DNA from 2 places in the Gallintestinimicrobium propionicum genome. Region 1 is predicted to be linked to the other one. Evidence: a T-box and tRNA genes for the amino acid it is inferred to sense, from the RefSeq annotation. Region 1 holds a T-box; the other holds one or more tRNA genes.

Region 1 (10,407 bases):
CCGAAGCGTTCCCTTCGATATGCAGAATAAACCGGCATCTGATTCTGATAAAACACAGATCCGTGGATTCCCTGAAAGGTATTTACCGTTGCCTCAAATAAAACCGGTGCTCTTTTATATTCCATGGAAATTTTGACATTTGCATAGTTCGGCACAAGCTCACAGTTTCGATACGGATCATAATAAAATGCAATTAAGAGACTCGGCGAGCTGCTGTTCAGACTCACAAGCTGTGCGCGGAGGTTTTTCTTATTGACATACTGATCGTAATGCTCCTCCTGTGTCAGATACTTGTCTACAGCGCTTCCAACCATACCGTCTGCGCTCATCTGATTCAGTACACGAAGAAGCTTATAACATGCTTCATCCGATTCTTTTGTAAACTGATACAGATTCATTTTCATATTATCTTCGATATTATTCTGATTCATCAGCTGCAGGGAGGAATAAGAGGTCAGTATAATAGCAACTGCACTCGTCAGACATCCGAGTATCATCAGCAGAAGAATGATTTTCCTTAACGATATTTTTTTCTTTTTCATATACAGATCGATTTCCTGTCTCCCATTGTGCTTATTTCGTAAGAACTTCTTTTGTATCCTCTGCTGCGTATCCCCGGGCATATTGTTTTTCCCGTTTCTCTACATACATCATTTCATCTGCCCGTTTCATAACTTCTGCCAGGGACTCGAAATCCTGTACCTGCTCATAGCCAATGCTAACACCCAGAAACTCCGGCTTTTCTCCATCCCGGAAGCTCTGCAGATAGCATTCCCGAAGAGCTTCGATTTTCTCTGCCGGACCTCCGCTGTACAACACCGCAAATTCATCACCGCCCGTTCGGTAGGCCTGGCCATTTTGCTCTGTCATTTCTTCCAGCATCGTCCCAAAGCGCTGCAGATACTGATCTCCGATATCATGTCCATACTGATCGTTAATCGATTTGAAATTATCCAGATCCAGACAGACCAGCCATAAAGGCTCCGAAAGTGTTTCCAGCATTTCCTGAATATCATTCAGCATGGCGCGCCGGTTTTTCAAACCAGTCAGCGGATCCATGGATGCTTTTTTTCGCATCTCTTCTGCCCGCACATGCTCCTCCGCGCCCAGAAAAGAAACACCGTAGCCGCACGCAGGAATGATGATCGCCGCAAAGTTCCGTGCTGCATTTACACCTGTCAGCGGCTGCCAGGGTGCCCAGGCATCCACCAAGAGCAGCGAACCATAATAGCTGACAAAGGCAAAGGCCGCCAGCAGTCCCATCCTGTCCTGAAAGTCGCGCAGGACACATCGCATTTTTCCCCGGGCCCAGGTACGATACAGCACCACCACCACTGCCAGAGACAGAACATAAACACACAGGATCGTCTCCTGATCCGGCAGTCCAAATAACTGTACCAGCAGCATCGCCAACGTCCTGGAAAACAGGATCTGCAAAATCAGCACGTTATCCGCCATATAATAGTAGAAAATGCACGCCGTCAACCGTGCTTCCGGATATAGAAACCGGTATGCAAAGATCGCAAGCGGTGCGATGAACATGCCGATCCTTTCATGCGTCATATTCGGAAACGCCGAATGGTTTAAAAAGCAGGCATCCAGGAATGCACCGGCTGTGATCCAGAATAAATATACCAAAAGCCACGTGCAAATACATTGCCATAGCTTTCGTTTTGACTTTTGAAACGTATGTGCAAAATAGATCCCTATCAGAGAAAACCCCAAATTCATAATCGTCCTGGTCAGATCTGATAATTCGTATATCATACCCTGTCCCCACTTTGTATTTCTAAATGCCGCCTTTGGCGTCGCTTGTTTTTCTCATCCACATTATAGCACAATTTTCCATGCGATGACACCGCTGAAAAAGGCGCTGCATGCCTTTTTCGTTGCACGCAGCGCCTGTCTTTTGATTGAATTTAATATGCCTTGCCCCAGTAAACCATCTTCTTTGCAGGCTTTCCGCAGCATACACAGGTATCGGACAATGTTTCCTGCTCGAACGGCATGCAGCGGCTTGTTGCTGCAAACTGCTCTTTGATCTTGTCCTCGCACTCCTGACATCCGCACCACATCGCCTTTACAAATCCGGGAGTGTTATTTAAGATATTACCCATTTCTTCCATATTCTTTGCAACATAAGTATGGGATTCTCTGTGCTTTCTTGCTTTTTCCAGCATATCCTTCTGGATCGTTTCCATCAGCTCTGCAATCTTTGCTTCCAGCTCGTCTAATGCGCATTCGAGCTTTTCACCGGTATCTCTGCGTGCCAGAACGCATTTGCCTGCTTCGATATCCTTCGGTCCGATCTCAACACGAACCGGAATACCACGCATTTCAGCCTCTGCAAATTTCCAGCCGGGGCTCTTATCAGTATCGTCCACTTTTACGCGGAAGTTGGAAAGACGATCTTTTAATTCATATGCCTTATCCAGTACGCCCTCTTTTCTCTGCTGGATCGGGATGATCACAACCTGTGTCGGAGCAACCTTAGGAGGCAGAACCAGACCGGAGTTATCGCCGTGTACCATGATCAGCGCACCGATCAGACGGGTCGTCACACCCCAGGAGGTCTGATGCACATATTTCAGCTTATTATCCTTATCTGTAAACTGAATACCGAAGGCTTTTGCAAAGCCGTCGCCGAAGTTGTGGCTCGTACCGGACTGCAGTGCCTTGCCATCATGCATCAGCGCTTCAATTGTATAGGTTGCTTCTGCACCCGCAAACTTTTCTTTTTCCGTTTTGCGTCCCTTGATCACCGGAATCGCAAGTACCTGCTCAGCAAAATCCGCATATTCATTCAGCATCTGGATCGTACGCTCTTCTGCTTCTTCAGCAGTTGCATGTGCCGTATGGCCTTCCTGCCACAAAAACTCTCTGGAACGCAAAAACGGACGGGTTTCTTTTTCCCAGCGAACAACGTTACACCACTGATTATATACCTTCGGAAGGTCTCTGTAGGACTGGATATCATTTTTATAAAAATCACAGAACAGTGTCTCAGAAGTCGGGCGAACGCACAGACGCTCCTGAAGCTTCTGCAAACCACCATAGGTTACCCATGCAACCTCGGGCGCGAATCCTTCTACATGATCCTTTTCTTTTTCCAGAAGGCTCTCCGGAATGAACATGGGCATATATACATTCTGTACCCCTGCCGCTTTAAATCTCTCGTCGAGCTGCTTCTGGATCAGCTCCCAAATCGCATAGCCGGCTGGTTTGATCGCCATACAGCCCTTTACGCTGGTATAGCCGATCAGCTCTGCCTTCAGAACCACATCGGTATACCACTGTGCGAAATCTTCTTCCATGGACGTGATCTGTTCTACCATCTTTTTGTCTGCCATGTTATTTCTCCTTTTCCCTGTAAATCTAAACTGGCGGTTTTACATTTTTCTTTCAAAAACAATAGAATGCACACTCTGTGGGCATTTTATTGCCATGAATAAAAAAAAGATACCTGATCCCCAAAGGGACCGGATATCCGGCGGTACCACCCCAATTAACATGCACTCTGCATGTTCGCTCTGCATCCGTTAACGCCGGACCTACGCTGCCTTATTGGGGCAAAGCTCCAAGGGTCGGTTCAAAATGTTCTGCACAGCTGCTTCCACCATTGCAGCCTCTCTGAAGTGCGCTCCCATCTCTACTATTCCTTTTCTGCGCTTCTTTTCTATCTGTTATTGATGATAAAAAAATTCTCCGGATTTGTCAACTGGAAAACGAAAAGACGCGCAAAAACCATTTTTTGATTTTTGCACGCCCTTCGTTTCCTTCTAAAAAACAGGCAAAGCAATGTATTTATCCCACGATCTAATTATCACCACACAAATTCCCCACATGCTCTGCTTGTTTTTTATGCCGTTTTCGGCAATGAATAAGGCTCCCGGAGTTTTTATGTAACCGCCTTCTGCCTTATCTGTCTCACAGTGTAACATAGCCTGTCCATTCACAGATCAAAATTTCCTAAACGCAGCGAAATTCGTCTTAAACGCTGTCACACGTCGGTTTCCGGAATTTACTTTCCCTTTTTCTCCATGTATTTCCGGACAAATTCAGGTACTTCGGGCTCATGCAGGATTAAAATCAGCTTTCTGTTCACTGCATTTTTTGCGGAACTCAATGCAATTTTTCTAACCAGTTTTGCAGTTTTTTCTTTCATCATAAATATTCTCCTTTTTCAGTATTATATTTTATTCCTTTTACAAGGAAGAATACTGAGCGACTCCAGCAGTGCGGAAATTACAATAATTCCACGCCAGTTCGATTTTGTAAGCAATAAACTCAGCAAAATCAGCCCTCCACAAAATAATATAGAATATACCTTTTTTCGAAGATTCTCTTCTGCTTCTAACAATGACGCTGTTTTCGTTCTTCCAGGTGCCCTTAACCATAAAATCAGAATGCAGAGTCCCCATAAAACAACAAATACTCCAATTCCCCAGTTTTCTAAAAGGCTACCTGCCACAAGACTAATAAAACATAAAGCAATCATAGCCAATAAGCATGTCCCTCTTGTTGGGCAATGAACTCCGCCTGCCCAACATCTTAATCCACAAAAGGATAATAAACATAATGCAAATTCAACTTCTTTTCCTATCAAAACGCTGATCATAAAAAGAATCAAAAATTTTACGCACACATCCAGAAATACACCAAGCCCAAACTCTATGACTTTACTTTCTGTCTCTGTCAGTTTTAATTCTCTTCTATTCCATTGCGCTATCTGGTTTGCCAGCTTGTCTATCATTGTCCCCTCCTCCTGTATTAAAGATATCACACCTTTTTATGGATAAATCATTTTTTCCTAAACGCATCATTTTTTAACCCAAACGCAAACCTATTGTTATTATTTTTACGTTTTTTCATATTCCGTTTCTGCTTCATCTTTCTTTGTCCTCATGATAATATAATATATGCACTAGGAGGTTTGCTTATGACTTTACTTACTTTTTTATGCCAACTTATTTCAACTACCACTTTTATACTGATGTGTCATCTGATCCTTTCAAAACGTCTGCCCCGAAAAATCACTTACCCTCTATACTTATACACAATTTTTATCTGTATTTTTCTGGCCCCGTTTTCCGGGCAATATGGCATCCCGATCTTTTTACTTGGAGCGATTATTATTTTGCTGTTTCATAAAAAGGATCGATTATACAACCTTCTCTTTTTTCAGATTCTATGGGCTTGGAGTGTTCTGACTGACTACGCTGTCACTATTCCGCTGCGTATCGCCGGATATTATTTTGATGTCATTCTGACCTCCCTTCCCCTCACACTCCTGTTCTCCATCCTCCACGCCCTCCTTTGCATCCTGCCGTGTCTGTTTATCGGCAACCGTCTGCACCGGAAGCTGGTCACGGATCAGAATGTAATCCCTCCGCGGATTCAACTGCTTTTGTTTCTGGAGGTCACAATCTGTTCCTGTATTTTCCTGATCAACATCATTTTCGGCAGTCTGCTTCATTATCCGAGCGATATTCTGTTCTTCAACGGAATCCTGATTTTCTGCTTCGCAACAGCAAACGTCCTGATTTTTCTGATGCTTTACAACACACTGCAGGCCAACAAAAAGCTGGAGCTTCAGGCCCGTGAGCAGGAAAATCTGACACACTACATGGCACAGCTCGAAAATCATTATCAGGACATCCGACGATTCAAACACGATTACCTGAACATTCTTTCCACCATTACCGGCTACATCCAGGAAAACGATATGGACAAGCTTCGGGATTATTTTGATTCCAGTATCGTCACGAGCAGCAGCATTCTGGTCAATCAGGACGACACCCTTGCGCGTCTGTCGCTGATCAAGGTGACGGAGATCAAGGGTCTTTTGTATACAAAAATGGTACAGGCGATGAACCGTCAGCTGGATGTTTCCTTCGAGCTGACGCAGGAAATCACAGAACTTTCCACCGATTTGCTCACTCTTTCCAGAGTGCTGGGTATTTTTCTGGATAACGCGATCGAAGCTGCTTCCGAAACCGAACAGAAACGGTTTCATATTGCAATCGTGTGCAAGGTGCATTCTGTTATTTTTCATATTGAAAACTCGACGAAGCCGCTTCTTTTCCCTCTGGAAGAGCTTTTCAAGCCAAGTATTTCTTCCAAAGAAGCGCACAGCGGTCTTGGACTTCCCACCGCAAATATGCTGATCGCCAATGCGCCGGAGCTGACCTCCAACACGATCTGCGAAAACGGTCTTTTTAAACAGATTCTTGTTGTTTCCAACTTCAAAAAGAATTATCATAATATATCGTGAGCATAGCTCACTCAATAATTTCGCCGTTCGCGATGAGCAGGCTTTGCCTGTTCCCGCTCTCTTGCGCTCATTAAATCATAAAGATTTCATGCCGCTTCTGCGGCAGAATGGGGGATGACATGATACCAATTTATTTATGTGAGGATAACCCGCTTCAGCTTGATCTTCTCAAATCCATGATCGAAAAGTACATTTTCATTCAAGCTTACGACATGGAGATTCGACAGGCCGTCCACACGCCGCATGAGCTGCTGAATCTGCTTCCGGATCAGCCCGAAAATGCCGTTTATTTTCTCGACATCCATCTGCACTCTGACATGGATGGAATCGAACTTGCCTCAGCAATCCGCCAGAAGGATCCGCGCGCATTCATTATTTTTACTACGACGCATTCCGAAATGGCAATGACAACGTTCCGCTATCAGGTAGAACCGCTGGGTTTTTTAATCAAAGACGATCCGAACTACACCCTGCAGATTCTTCACTGTTTGCAGAGCGTTCTCGAGAAAAGTAAAATTCCGGCTTCTCCGAACGGTCGGCTGCATTTCAGGATGCCCGATCAGGATTTATTCATACCAATCCATGAAATTCTTTATATCGAAGCGACCGGTGCGCACCGCATCACCGTCCATACGACGACTGCGATCTACCAGTGCAGCGGCTCCTTGAATGAAACGCTCTCCAAACTCGACCAGAGCTTTTTTCTCTGTCACAAATCCTGCCTGGTAAACACTGCGCATATCCGCACGCTGTATCGCCGCCCCTGCCAGATTGTTCTGGATAACGGCGCGGTCTGCCCCTGTGCACAGAGGCGTTTCTCTCAGCTGCAGCACCTGATGGGAATTGAATAACCTCAGCTTCTGCAGAAAATCTGCCGCAGTCCTTCTGTATACAGCACTGTATACAACGGTCCCAGAAAAATGCCGCCGGCTCCAAACACTTTCACACCTGCATAGACTGACAAAAGCATCAGCACCGGCGGCAGACCGATCTGCGCACCCAACAGGCGCGGTTCCAGAAGCTCCCGTGCTGCAATACACGCGACGTAGGTAACCGAAGCAAATGCCGCACCCTGAGGATTTTCATTCAAAAGCTGCCAAATTGCAGTCGGAATCAGCACAATGCCGGTTCCGATCATCGGCAATGCGTCCAAAATCCCTGCCAATAGTCCAATCCACAGACCATTTCTGACTTTTCCAATCCAAAGCCCCACAACTGTAATTCCTGATATGATCACCAGAATTTTCAGCTGCGCCCTGCAGTAACCGCCTGTCATCCGTAAGATTCTGTCAATATTTTCCCAGATCTCGCTCTTTTTCATCCATTCCGAAAAACGCGCATAATCCTTGCACAGCCAGAATGCCGCGATCATCCCGATCCCCCAGAACGCTCCTGTCCGCAGCGCAAAGCTGCAGGATTTCGCCGTCCAGTCCGCAGCCTTTGGCAAAATCTCCCGACCGACAGTTTTCGCCATTTCGTCCCCCTTATCCTGAAAAAACGCTCGAATTTCTCCCTGTTCCCTCCCAAGAAGCTCTTCCGCCCTGCAACAGCCATTTTCAAACGCTATATTCACCTGATCTTTGATCGCGCCTGACTCACTTCCGATTTTTACCGCCCATGCAGTTCCCTTTGACAGCAGAAAAAAGAATCCAGCCGCAAGGATTCCGGTCAAAAGCAGCAAAAATCCTGCCATCAGGATGTCTTTGCGAATCCGCAGCCTTTTCTCTGCCCGGCAAAGCTGCGGATATAAAATTCGGACAATGAAAAAAGCAAACACAAACGGCGCAACAAGCGGCAGCAAATATCGAAGCACTGCATATAACCCGCCTGCAAGCCCTGCAGCATAGAGCACTTTTTTCCTGCAAGACCAGGCATTCTCTCTATTTTCCTCTGCATCCGCAGCGTTATCCTTCTTCTCCAAACAGCTGTTTTTTTCAAAAAAATTACCCATACCATTCTCCGTTCCGCAGATGTTTTCCCATCTCCATTGAGACTTAGTATGAGTAATTTCGACATTATTATGATATCAGGATTCAAAAAGCGATTCGTGATATTGAGCATTCCTTTCTACTATTTTTCTGCCGCTTCCCGCACCAGATTTTCTAACATAGCGATCAGCAGAAACAGAAACGGAATGCAGCAAACCTGCTGATAACAGAAAAAGTTGTGCGCACCGTAAACGAGTACCGCCAGAAGCCCCATCAACGCCATTGGTTCTTTTTCCCTGTTTTTCCAGAAGCGACACACCGCAGCAGCCAGAAATCCGACAAACGCTGCAAATCCGATCCCGCCGGTACAGAACAGCTGGTTTAAAAATTCATTGTGCGCATTCGTCAACGTCTGATTCTGCCCGAAATAATGATGCAGTCTGCCCGCAAGATCTGTGTCTGCATAGCAGTAAACCGAATAACAGTCCGGTCCAACGCCCGTAAGCTTTCTCCACAACGGCATCTTTGCAAACGTTTCCGCCGTGATGCTCCATGAAAAGCCGCGGGAATTTCCCCAATATTCATCAAATAAAAGATACTGGCCCGTACTGGAAACCCCGAACCATTTCTGCATCAGACCGGTTGTATTCGCCCAAATCGTCACCACAAAAAGAAGCATCAGACCGACCACACCGATCACTGCAATCTTTCGCAAAGTCCGCCCACAGCGGATAATTTCTGCAGCTTCATGCTTTTGCCGGTACAACAGCAGAACAATGTATCCCATGCACACGATCAGGAAAAATACCCATGTCGCCGTGCTTTTTGAGAAAAATTCCGAAAGGCTGCCGAGCTGTTTTGCTTTCTCAGGGAATAACTCCTGCAAAATCCCGATCAATTTAAAGCTTCCAAACATCAACAGCAGCGTTTCCAGAAACCGTTCCATCCGATCGAAGCTGTCGCAGCCTGCAAGAAACAATCCCAGAAACAAAAACACCATCGCAGCAAACGCACTGTCGCTGTTCTGAGTCACAACCGTTCCAAAGCCCAGCATGCAGTACAGCCCTGCTGCCGTGCGGATTCTATTGTCTTTTGCAATAAAAAACACCGTAGCTCCAGCTGTCAGCGCCACGCAAACATATCCGGAATACCAGGACGCCTGCCCGATGGTCGAAAGAAACAACAGCTGCCACGACTCATCCAGGCCCTGATACATTCCGAGGGGATCGATCGAAAACCGGTGCAGGATCCCCAGCAAAAACACGCCGCCGGACGCCAGCATATGTACTGCCAGCAGCCCTTTCCACCAGATCAGATACCTCGATACCAGAAAATACATCAGCACAAGAAGTACTTGCGTCCGCAGCCCCATCGACCAGCCATCTGTGCCAGTCCATGCCGCCGCACGGTCAACACTAAATAGCCACGAAACGAAAATCGCTGCAAGGTAACACAGCATGGCAATATCTAAATTGCTGAGAGAACGAGCGGCTGGGTGTGCCTGTGCCTGCACACCTGTCTGCGTCTTTGCGTCTGACTCTGGCTTGTGCATCCGCAAAAACACCTTCGCTGCGCAGTCTTTTCCCCAGCTTCCAGCCGCCAGCACGCCTGCAGGAATCAGGCACACCAGACTGACCGTCAGGAAAAACGAAAACTTCCGCACGCCCATCTGGGAATAGTGATCCTTCATATAATAAGGAAAAACCGCTGTCATCAGAAAAATCCACAGGGCGGTCAGCCACGAAACCGCAGATTTGCTTTCAAAGCGCAAGTTTGTCCGTAAGCTCATAACATACTCTTTTCCCGCTTGTCGGATGACAAAACGCAAGTTTTACTGCCTGCAGACGGATTGTCCGAATCCCGAGCTGCGTGGATACCTCCCGACTCTCTTCGCTGCCGTAGCGCTGATCGCCAAGAAGCGGCATCCCCGCATGCGCCATCTGCACCCGGATCTGATGGAATCTTCCCGTTTCCAGCTCCACTTCCAAAAGTGCCCGGTTTCCCTGACATGCCAGACATTTCCAGGATAAAACCGCCTTTTTCGCACCGTTCTGCGAAGCATCGCAGACGCGAGCAATAGAAGCTTCCTTTACCAACCAGTCTGTCAGTGTTCCGCGTTTTCCGGTCAGGTCTTCTTTCGTATACACGACTGCGTAATAGATCTTGTTCATCTGATGCTGCGCAGTCTGGGTGCTTAACGCACCT
Region 2 (10,407 bases), on a different contig from region 1:
TTTAAAAGAGAGGGAAAAGGCAATCGCCAGCGCAAAGAGAAATTTTGTAGAAGACGAAGAAATAGAGGTTATTGATTCGTTTTTCCAGAGCGCGCCTGCGGATGCGAGACCTTTGTGGTTTTTGGGAAAATCTTTGGAATTGCTTTCGACTGCGGACATTGCGTATTTTGCAAAAGGATGGGAAAACGCAAGAGGCTGCCGCATTGAAAATACCTGTGCCATTGAGTATGGGATTGATGTGATCGAAGATTATACGGAGGACTAAGAGTATGGGAAGCAAAGAGTTTTTAGAAAAAAGTAAACAGGTTGTAGTGGATTATTTCAACAGCCACGCGGACAAAACTGACCAGAAGCAGATTACAGGGGATGACGTATTCGTGGTTTGGTACTGCAAGACGCTTCAGAACCACAAGGCACTGCTGAGCACAAATGTTTCTGACGGTATGTATTATGAGATCACCAATAACGGTGACAAGCAGGAAACCTATGTGGACGCTTACAAAAAATGGGAGAATTTTGTGGTGAGGTAATGCTTATGTGGAAAGGAATTGACGTATCAGATAACCAGGGCACGATCAACTGGGCACAGATCCCCGAGGACGTAGATTTTGCGGTCTTGCGTAGTGTGCGCCGATCAGGCAAGGCAGACCATCAGTTTGCTACAAATCTGGAGGGATGTCGGAAGCACAATATACCTGTGTCTGTATATAAGTATACCTACGCAGCTACACAGGACGCAGCGCGACAGGAAGCACAGCAGGTCGTGGAACTGTTGAGGTCACATCATCTGACCGGTATGGTCTGGTGGGATGTAGAGGACAAGGACGTGCTGCGGCCGCTGGGTGCTGCAAAGCTGACGGAGTGTATCCGTGCGGCGCAGGAGGTTATCACGGCAGCAGGGTACGGTTTTGGACTGTATGTTGGGTTGTATGTGTATAAGGAGCGCTGGTTTGACTTTAATGCGTTTGCCGGGACGCGGTTGTGGATAGCACGTTATTATCGCGGCTATCGTACAATGCGGTTTGATGATGAGCCGGATCAGAAATACAAGCCTGATGTTGACGGTGATATATCTGGGTGGCAGTACACGAGCTGCGGCGAGATCCCGGGCATCAAAGGCGATGTAGACCTTGACATAGCCTATGAGGATCCGATGCTGTGGTCGCAGCCTGCGGTGGAGCCGGGCGTGATCTATACAGTATCGGTGGCAGATGTTTGGACACGCGAGCAGGCGGAGATTCTCCGGCAGCAGTTTGAAGCAATGGGAATTAACGGGATTATTCATGAAGTGAGAATAGTGGAGTAACGGAGGGACCGGGCACTTGAGGGGTGTTCCGGTCTTTTTTTGTGCCTTAAATCATGGCAATATCTACTTTTGAACGAAATATAAATGAAAATAAAAAATGCGAAAAGAGCAAGAAATAATAGAAAACTCGTGTTGCATTTCGTGTTGCATGGGGATACAAAATAATATAAAAAAGCATATATAAATACGCTAAACAGTATAAGAAGAAAATATTAAAAGTCCAGAAAACCGCGTAAATACAACAAAAAACCGCTGAGTCGCAAAACTCAACGGTTTTTAATCAGTCGGAGTGACAAGACTTGAACTTGCGGCCTCTTCGTCCCTAACGAAGCGCTCTACCACCTGAGCCACACCCCGATGTGCCGTATTTCTCAACCGGACAAATGATATGATACAGCATAATCGGACAGAAGTCAACACTTAATTTGAAAAAACTTCACAAATTAGGTTTTTCTGTTACAGTTCACTCGTACCGTTTGAGCTGTTCATAAAAAATTAAGGGTTTCTTTCTTGCAAGAAATGGAAATATAGACTATATTAAACGGACAAAAGGCAGGCACAAAAAGGACAGGCGGTAAGCTCGGAGCAAAGGCTCCCTAAAGGATACGATAAGCTGTCTGTGATCTGCAGAATGGAGTGAACATGAAATATTTCTGGTTGACCATAAAGAAGATGTTTCGTTTTTTATTAAAGCCCTTATCCTTTGTACCGGCGCTGTGCGTGATGTATATGATCTTTTCCTTTTCCGCCCAGACGGCGGACGAATCCGGACAGCTGAGTATGCTGGTCAGTGAAAAGGTGGTGCTCCTGCTGGGAAAGCTGACCTCCGGCAATCTGGATACCGAGCAGGTGGGAGTGTATGTAGATGAGATTCATTTTCTCGTAAGGAAGATGGCACATTTTAGCGAATATTTTTTGTTGGGACTGACACTTTCCCTGCCCTTGTATGTTTATCGGCTGCGGGGCTTTTGGCTCGTGCTCGCTGCCGGATTGTTCTGTGCCGGGTTTGCCGGGCTGGATGAGTACCATCAGATGTTTGTGGCAGGACGCTCGCCGGCACTTCGGGACGTGGCGATCGATACGGCAGGAAGCATCACCGGAATTTATATGACAAGGATCATCGGATTTATTGGGAGAAAAACGATATTTGCACCCCTTTCGATGGAAAAGCGCAGAGAACGGAGAAAAAAGAGATTTGTATAAAAAAGTAAAAAAAAGGCTTGCAAAATTAGAAAGTATCGTGCTATAATATCACTTGTCAGTTCGATAGGGGCATAGTTCAAAGGTAGAACAGCGGTCTCCAAAACCGTCGATGTGGGTTCGATTCCTACTGCCCCTGCTATTGCGGGAAAGTCAGAGAAGACGATATCTTTTCTGGCTTTTTCTTGTTTTATTCATGACAATAAAATGCTCGCAGAGCGTGCATTCTATTGTAGCAGCTCGTTTCGGGCTTTGTTTTTAGGCTGTCAGCCGGGGGGATTTTTTATGGAACAGAAGCATACGCTAGAGGAGAATGGGTATTATGCACAGGTCACAGATCAGCTGATTGAAAATATCGGGTATCAGATGATCCGCCGGAACTGGTCGATGAAGACGCTGGCGGATAAAGCGGATCTTCCTTATGAAACCGTAAAGCATCTGATGGCAGGAAAAATCGGCAGACCATCCTTTATCAGTATTCTGAAGATTGCAAATGCACTGGAATGTTCGCTGGATGATCTGGCAGGACGGAATAATCCGGCGCTGGAGGCACTTCGCAGGCTGGCAGACCATGCGGATGGAATGTATCAGATTTTTGCGGAAGTAGAACATTTGCTGTATCCGAACTTCATGATGCAGAGAGAAAACAACAAATAGCACAAATAAAAAATGAAATGATAAAAAAGTACTGTGAAAAAGAGAGAAGAATCGGTGAACAACCGATTCTTTTTTGTCACAAAATGTTCATAATCGTTTACAAATCGTTCAGCTTCTTATCGGCGGCAACCGGATATACTGGATAGTAGGAAGGTACAAGGACAGGTTGACGATTAGGGGATGATCAGTTGAAAAAAAAGGTATGGGGCATTTTGTTTCTGGCAGCGTTGGCGTTAAATGTGTTGGCGTGGAAAAGCAGCAGCTTCTGCGATTTTTATGCGGAATCGGTTTTTCCGGTATGGAGCAGCATTTCCACGCGGGTGATGTCGGTTTTTCCGTTCAGCGTCGGAGAGAGCATGATCGTGCTGGGGATTTTGTTCCTGACAGCGTTTGCAGCTGTAGGATTTTTGCGTTTGACTGTAAAAAAAGCGTGGAGCAAAAAATTGTTTCACAGCTTTTCCTGCGCATTTTCCTGGATTTTTCTGGCACTCGTCTGGGTTATGACCTGTAATTGTTTTTTGCTGTATCATTCTTCGGCGTTTGAGGATCGGTATATGGAGCAGGTGCGCAGTGAGAACTACTCCAAGGCAGAGCTTGCTGTGCTGCGGGATTATATTGTGGTCAATGCCAACGAGCTTGCAGAGCAGATGGAGCGGGATGCAGACGGCTATCTGATTTATAAGGGAGACATGAATCAGGCGGCTGTAGAGGCGATGCAGCAGGTCGGCACAGATTATGGACGCCTGCAGGGCTATTATCCGCAGCCGAAGGAGATTTATTTTTCGGAGCTGCTCAGTCAGACCTATAGGATGGGGTACTATTTCCCATTTTCCATGGAAGCAAACTACAACGGAACGATGTATATTGTAAATAAGCCCTCAGTGATCTGTCATGAATTTGCACATTTAAAGGGCTTTATGCAGGAGGATGAGGCGAATCTGATCGGATATCTTGCCTGTATCAACTCAGACGATGCATTTTTCCGCTACAGCGGCTATATGGGCGTACTCAATTATGTGGAAAAAGAATTTCGTGAGAGCATTCAAAAGAGCCGGAAAGAATACGCGAAGCATCCGCAGATTTCTGCACAGGTTTATGCGGATAACATGTTTTTGACCCAGGAAGCATGGCAGACTGTCGAGAAAAAGGCGGTTGTCAGTACCAAAACAGCGAAAAAGGTTTCCAACGCGGCGACAACGGCTTCTCTGAAATTAAACGGAGTGGAAGAAGGCATGAAAGCGTATGACGGTGTGGTGAAGCTGCTGCTGGATTATTATGACGGTGTGCTGTACGGGGATGTTTTGGTGACGGTGGACGCAGAGTGACGGTCTAAAAAGCGTGCAAGACATTATTCAGAGTGTATAAAACAGGAATCTGCTGCGCATCCTGACAAAAACGGCGGTGCTTTTTGGAAAGAAACTGCCGGGAAAAGGAAAGGGGCGTGTGGGCGATGGACTATTTGAATGCATTCTGGGTAGGTGGTCTGATTTGCGCGCTGGTGCAGATTTTGATGGAAAAGACGAAGCTGATGCCGGGGCGGATTATGGTGCTTTTGGTCTGCTCGGGCGCAGTGCTGAGCGCACTTGGCTGGTATCAGCCCTTTGTCGATTTTGCCGGGGCAGGGGCGAGCGTGCCGCTGCTTGGCTTTGGGCATACGTTGATGAAGGGCGTAAAAGAAGCGGTGGAACAAGACGGATTTCTCGGATTGTTTACGGGAGGCTTTCAGGCAGGGGCTGCCGGAACTGCGGCGGCGCTGATTTTCGGATATCTGGCGAGCCTTGTTTTTAAACCTAAAATGAAAAGATAAAAGTATTATTCCCTGCAGGCGATTTCCTTGCGGGAAAGAAACTGGCGCATGGTTTTGTCCCACTGCGCGTCCAGTGTTTTATCGAAGACAAAGGAAGAAAAGGCGGTTCCGGTCGTCAGGCGGATGGCGGAGCCGTCATATTTTATGGTCAGGACCAGCGCCTGAACCTGTTCCGGTTTTAAAGACGGATCTGCGCCCTTCATGACGCCGGGGACATACTGGGGCATGAGATGCAGGACGAATTTGAAGGAAAGAGGCGTGTGTTTGCCGCGGATCATCTGAAACAGAACCGGACGGATGAATTTCCAGGGCAGAAACAGGTAGCCGGCGTCCGGCGTTTCATCGTCCTGATAAAATTCGGGATTGACGCGCCCGTCGATTTCATAGGAAACGGCGCAGGAAACCGAAGCCTTCTCCAGCAGAAAAGAGTCAAAGCAATCCTCTGTCAAAAGCTTCGCCATAAAATGCTTCATTTCAAGAATCTGAAAAGCGGTCATATAATCAATCCTCCATTCCGCGGGCGCTTTGTGCTGCTGCGCGGTTTTTTGTGATATGCGTGCCGGTCAGTTGTGAAACAGTTCACCCGCGCCATTCGCAAAAACGCGTCTGCGACGCTTTGTGCTGCTGCGCGGTTTTTGTGATATGCGTGCCGGTCGGTTGTGAAACAGTTCACCCGCGCCATTCGCAAAAACGCGTCTGCGACGCTTCCCGCTGCTGCGCAGCTCCTTTTGCTCATGAAGCGGCGCTCCCTTCGTAGCTTTTTTCAGTCAGATTTTCGTGCGAGCACGAAATCTTCCTTCAAAAATCCACGAGTGAACTGTGGTATCAGTATATCAGAGATGGGGTTTTTTGGAAATACCCTTTACAGGAACAGTCAGAACGTGTTATCATATGTAGTAATGAAAACTACATGGATTGGTTTTGAGAATATACGAGAAGCCGTGGTGCGGCAGGCGCAAAGCGCCTGCGGTATGGAGGAAAACATGAGTTATAAAATCGTTGTGGACAGCTGTTGTGAGCTGCCGGAGAAATATAAGAAGGATCCGCATTTTGAAATCGTACCGCTTGGTCTGGAGGTCGGCGATTACCGGATTATGGACGATGAGCATTTTAATCAGAAGGAATTTCTGGAGCAGGTTGCCTCATGTCCCCAGTGCCCGCGTTCCTCCTGTCCGTCGCCGGAGAGCTATCGGCAGGCGTTTGAATCGGAGGCAGAGCATATTTATGTGGTAACGCTGTCCGGCAATTTGAGCGGAAGCTATAACAGTGCCATGGTCGGAAGGCAGATGTATCTGGAAGAGGACGAGTCCAAACAGATTTACGTCATGGATTCCTGTTCGGCTTCCTGCGGAGAGACACAGCTTGCGCTGCTGGCAGCTTCCCTGGAGGAACAGGGACTTCCCTTTGAAGAGGTGGTAAGCCGTCTGGAAGCGTTCCGCAGTGAGATGAATACGTATTTTGTCCTGGATAATCTGGAAACTCTGCGTAAAAACGGCAGACTCAGCGGTATCAAGGCACTGGTTGCATCTACTCTGAGCATCAAGCCCGTTATGGCAGGCACGATGGACGGCAGGATCGAGCAGATCGGGCAGGGAATCGGCATCCGTAAGGGTCTGCAGAAGATGGCAGACGCAGTGGTGCGCAATGTGGCAAGACCGGAGGAAAAGACCCTGATGATCACCCATTGTAATTGCCCGGAGCGTGCAGAAAGCGTGAAGCGGATGGTGACCTCCAAGGTTTCTGTAAAGGATGTTGTGATTATGGATACTGCGGGCGTCAGCAGCATGTATGCCAATGACGGCGGCGTTATCGTGACGATCTGACGGACAGGAAATACGAAAAGAAGAGAAATGAAAGGCGGCTGTGCGGTAATGTGCGGCCGCTTTTTTTGTTTTTTATTGTTTTTTATTCATCACTGGAAGGATCGGTGTTTTTCCGGTTGTACGCAAAACGAGGCAGCTGGAACAGGAAAAAGGCGCAGTTGAAAATGAAAAGGTTGTGGTTCATAAAAAAATAAAATATTCTATAAAATCCTAAAGAACAGATTGACAATTAAATTGCGATCTTTTACTATAAAATTATCGAAAACATACAAAAATGGCAGAAAATCGGAATAGAAATTCCCGGAATAAGGAGGTTATCAACAGTTAAATATAAATTATAAAATCATATAAGTAGATGTTGAGTTTTCTGAGATATTAGAGCAGAATATTATTGAAAGAAGTTGATACTTTGAGTAAATATTATTCTGATGAGCAACTCAACCAGGTAATAAATGTAAAGCCTAAAAACCGCATTACAATTGGATATTGTCGCGTTTCCAGCCATAAACAAATTTAGAATGACAGATGGATAATACTGAAAAATCTGAACGGAAGGAATTTGTTGAAGATCTGGTTCAAATAATCACAGTATTCAGCTGCAAATTACAAGGAAAACGAGCGAACAAAGCGAAGAAATTTATCCGAGAATTGATGCAGGAGGAGACCGATGGTAAAAGCCATAAAAGTAATGTTGATCCCAAACAATGTACAGAAAACTAAGCTGTTTCAGTACGCAGGTGCTTCAAGATTTGCTTATAACTGGGCTTTGGCCAGGGAAAAAGAAACTTATGAAAAAGGCGGCAAATTCATTTCGGATTCAGAACTCAGAAAAGAATTTACAAGGCTTAGACATTCTGAGGAATACGCATGGTTATTGAATATTTCTAACAATGTAACCAAGCAGGCAATTAAAGATGCCTGTACTGCGTATCAGAACTTTTTCAAGGGTTTGCAAAAATTCCCAAGATTCAAGTCCAGAAAGAGATCCATGCCGAAATTCTATCAGGACAACGTTAAGATACAATTCAGTAATACCCACGTTAAATTTGAAGGCTTTTCTTCCAGCAGGAAGGCAAATAAGCAAAAAAGGAATTGGGTAAGACTTGCAGAACATGGACGTATTCCGACAGATGCTAAATATAGGAATCCGAGAATATCCTTTGATGGGGTGAATTGGTGGATCAGTGTATGTGTGGAATTTCCTGATTGCAGGGAAACGCTGAATGAGGATGGAGTCGGCATAGACTTAGGAATCAAAGACTTAGCTGTCTGCTCTGATGCTGTTAAGTATAAGAACATCAATAAGAGTCAGAAAGTAAAGAAATTAGAAAAACAAAAACGCAGATTACAGCGTAGTATCTCTCGTTCTTACGAGAAAAATAAGAAAGGAGAAAGTTACTGTAAAACAAATAATGTAATCAAAAAGGAAAAACTTTTATTAAAACGAAATCACAGATTAACAAACATCCGTAAAAACTATTTGAATCAGACCATATCGGAGATCGTAAATCGAAAGCCAAGATTTATATGTATTGAAGATTTGAATGTCAGAGGAATGATGAAAAATAGACATTTATCCAAAGCAGTTCAGGAACAGGGATTTTTTGGGTTTAGAAAACAGCTTGAAAACAAATGCAGTGATAAAGGGATCCAGCTTATTGTGGCGGATCGGTTTTATCCATCCTCAAAGCTTTGCTGCTGTTGTGGAAACATCAAAAAAGATTTGAAATTATCTGACAGAGTTTATAGATGTGAGTGTGGGAATAGGATTGACAGAGATTTCCAGGCATCTATAAATCTCAAGGCTTATGGAGAACAATTTGCAAGCTAAGACTGAAACGTTAATGCAAATATGTACGGATACGTTAGTCCGGAATTTACGCCTATGGAGAGTACAAGAACTTGTGAGTAGATAGATATTTATATCGTCAAAAGCATACTCGTTGAAGTAGGAATGAAACATAGAAGTTTATAACTTTTTATAAGTTTTCAGTAACGGATGCGGATGTGACGAAACGAGAAGAAATCATTTCCTGTATTCAGGAGGGGCGCGGAGTGCTGGGTATCGAATTCGGTTCGACCCGGATCAAGGCGGTGCTGATCGATGAAAACCATAATCCCATTGCGTCTGGCGACCATGAATGGGAGAATCGTCTGGAAAACGGTGTCTGGACCTACCGTCTGGAGGAGATTTGGGAAGGGCTGCAGGACAGCTACGACAAACTTGCGGAAGATGTGAAAAATACCTATCAGATCCAGCTGACCCGCCTGGGAGCCATCGGATTTTCCGGAATGATGCACGGATATATGGCATTTGACCGGGAGGAAAAGCTGTTAGTGCCGTTTAGGACATGGCGCAACACGATGACGGAGGAAGCGGCTGCTGTGCTGTCGGAATGCTTTGCCTTCAACATTCCGCAGCGGTGGAGCATCGCACATCTGTATCAGGCGATTTTAAAGGGCGAGGAGCATGTGGAAAAAATCGACTATTTAAGCACCCTCGCCGGTTACATCCACTGGAAGCTGACCGGACAGCGCGTTGTCGGAATCGGAGAGGCATCCGGGATGTTCCCCATCGACTCTGCAACCGGCGATTATGATGCAGAAATGATGCAGAAATTTGATGCGCTCGTGGCGGACAAAGGATTTCCCTGGAAGCTGCGGGAAATATTACCGAAGGTGCTGCGTGCCGGAGAAATGGCAGGCACGCTGACGAAAGAGGGCGCAAGGCTTCTGGATCGTTCCGGGTGTCTGCAGCCGGGGGTTCCCTTGTGTCCGCCGGAGGGAGACGCCGGAACCGGAATGACCGCGACAAAGAGCGTGGAAAAGCGCACCGGCAATGTGTCCGCAGGGACGAGCGTGTTTGCGATGATTGTTCTGGAAAAGCCGCTTTCTGCCATGCACCGGGAAATTGATATGGTGACAACGCCTGCGGGTGATCCCGTTGCGATGGTGCATTGTAACAACTGCACGTCAGATCTGAACGCATGGGTCGGGCTGTTTGCGGAGTTTGCAGAATGTTTTGGCATTAAAGCAGATAAAAATAAACTTTTTTCCACACTTTATCAAAAGGCGATGGAGGGCGATAAGGATTGCGGCGGCATGATCGCCTGCAATTATTATTCCGGGGAACCGGTGACCGGTCTGGAAGAGGGCCGTCCGATGTTTTTGCGCAGACCGGACAGTCATTTGGGACTTGCGAACTTTATGCGGTCACATTTATATGCGTCACTGGTGACGTTAAAGATCGGTCTGGACATTTTATTAAAAGAAGAGGATGTGAAAATCGATTCCATCACCGGACACGGCGGACTGTTTAAAACAAAGGGCGTCGGACAGAGTATTCTGGCGGCAGCCATGAACGCGCCGATTTCCGTGATGGAGACGGCGGGAGAGGGCGGCGCCTGGGGCATGGCGCTTCTGGCGGCGTACATGCTTTTCAAAAAAGACGGACAGAGCCTTGGGGATTATCTGGACAGCCGGGTATTTGCTGAGAGAAAGTCAGAGACCATGGAGCCGGATCCGGCGGATGTCGCAGGCTTTGAGACGTATACGAAGCAGTATCAGGCATGCCTTGCGGCGGAAAAAGCTGCGGTACAGGCGTTCTGAAAAGA

Evidence for each region. A T-box is a leader RNA that pairs with one kind of tRNA and senses whether it is charged. The one in region 1 lies ahead of proS (proline--tRNA ligase), so its partner is inferred to be a tRNA-Pro.
Region 2: it encodes a tRNA-Pro, which carries the amino acid that the T-box ahead of proS (proline--tRNA ligase) is inferred to sense. The anticodon was not compared.

The regions. Positions count from the first base shown of each region.
Region 1 covers NZ_JAOQJY010000018.1:54,756-65,162, reverse strand. The annotation lists gene OCV62_RS13210 (sensor histidine kinase) at 1-542, opposite strand, end outside; gene OCV62_RS13205 (GGDEF domain-containing protein) at 574-1,638, opposite strand; gene proS (proline--tRNA ligase) at 1,920-3,350, opposite strand; T-box leader at 3,472-3,675, opposite strand; gene OCV62_RS13195 (hypothetical protein) at 4,022-4,168, opposite strand; gene OCV62_RS13190 (accessory gene regulator ArgB-like protein) at 4,190-4,753, opposite strand; gene OCV62_RS13185 (sensor histidine kinase) at 4,940-6,274, shown strand; gene OCV62_RS13180 (LytR/AlgR family response regulator transcription factor) at 6,394-7,125, shown strand; gene OCV62_RS13175 (AI-2E family transporter) at 7,128-8,195, opposite strand; gene OCV62_RS13170 (O-antigen ligase family protein) at 8,345-9,991, opposite strand; gene OCV62_RS13165 (RluA family pseudouridine synthase) at 9,963-10,407, opposite strand, start outside.
Region 2 covers NZ_JAOQJY010000005.1:88,912-99,318, forward strand. The annotation lists gene OCV62_RS05400 (hypothetical protein) at 1-265, shown strand, start outside; gene OCV62_RS05405 (DUF6275 family protein) at 270-530, shown strand; gene OCV62_RS05410 (GH25 family lysozyme) at 536-1,306, shown strand; tRNA gene OCV62_RS05415 (tRNA-Pro) at 1,591-1,663, opposite strand; gene OCV62_RS05420 (VanZ family protein) at 1,979-2,509, shown strand; tRNA gene OCV62_RS05425 (tRNA-Trp) at 2,575-2,645, shown strand; gene OCV62_RS05430 (helix-turn-helix domain-containing protein) at 2,792-3,163, shown strand; gene OCV62_RS05435 (DUF3810 domain-containing protein) at 3,352-4,488, shown strand; gene spoVAE (stage V sporulation protein AE) at 4,614-4,970, shown strand; gene OCV62_RS05445 (DUF5721 family protein) at 4,976-5,467, opposite strand; gene OCV62_RS05450 (DegV family protein) at 5,954-6,793, shown strand; partial or broken gene OCV62_RS18655 (IS607 family transposase) at 7,319-7,513, shown strand; gene OCV62_RS05460 (RNA-guided endonuclease InsQ/TnpB family protein) at 7,461-8,624, shown strand; gene OCV62_RS05465 (xylulokinase) at 8,801-10,402, shown strand.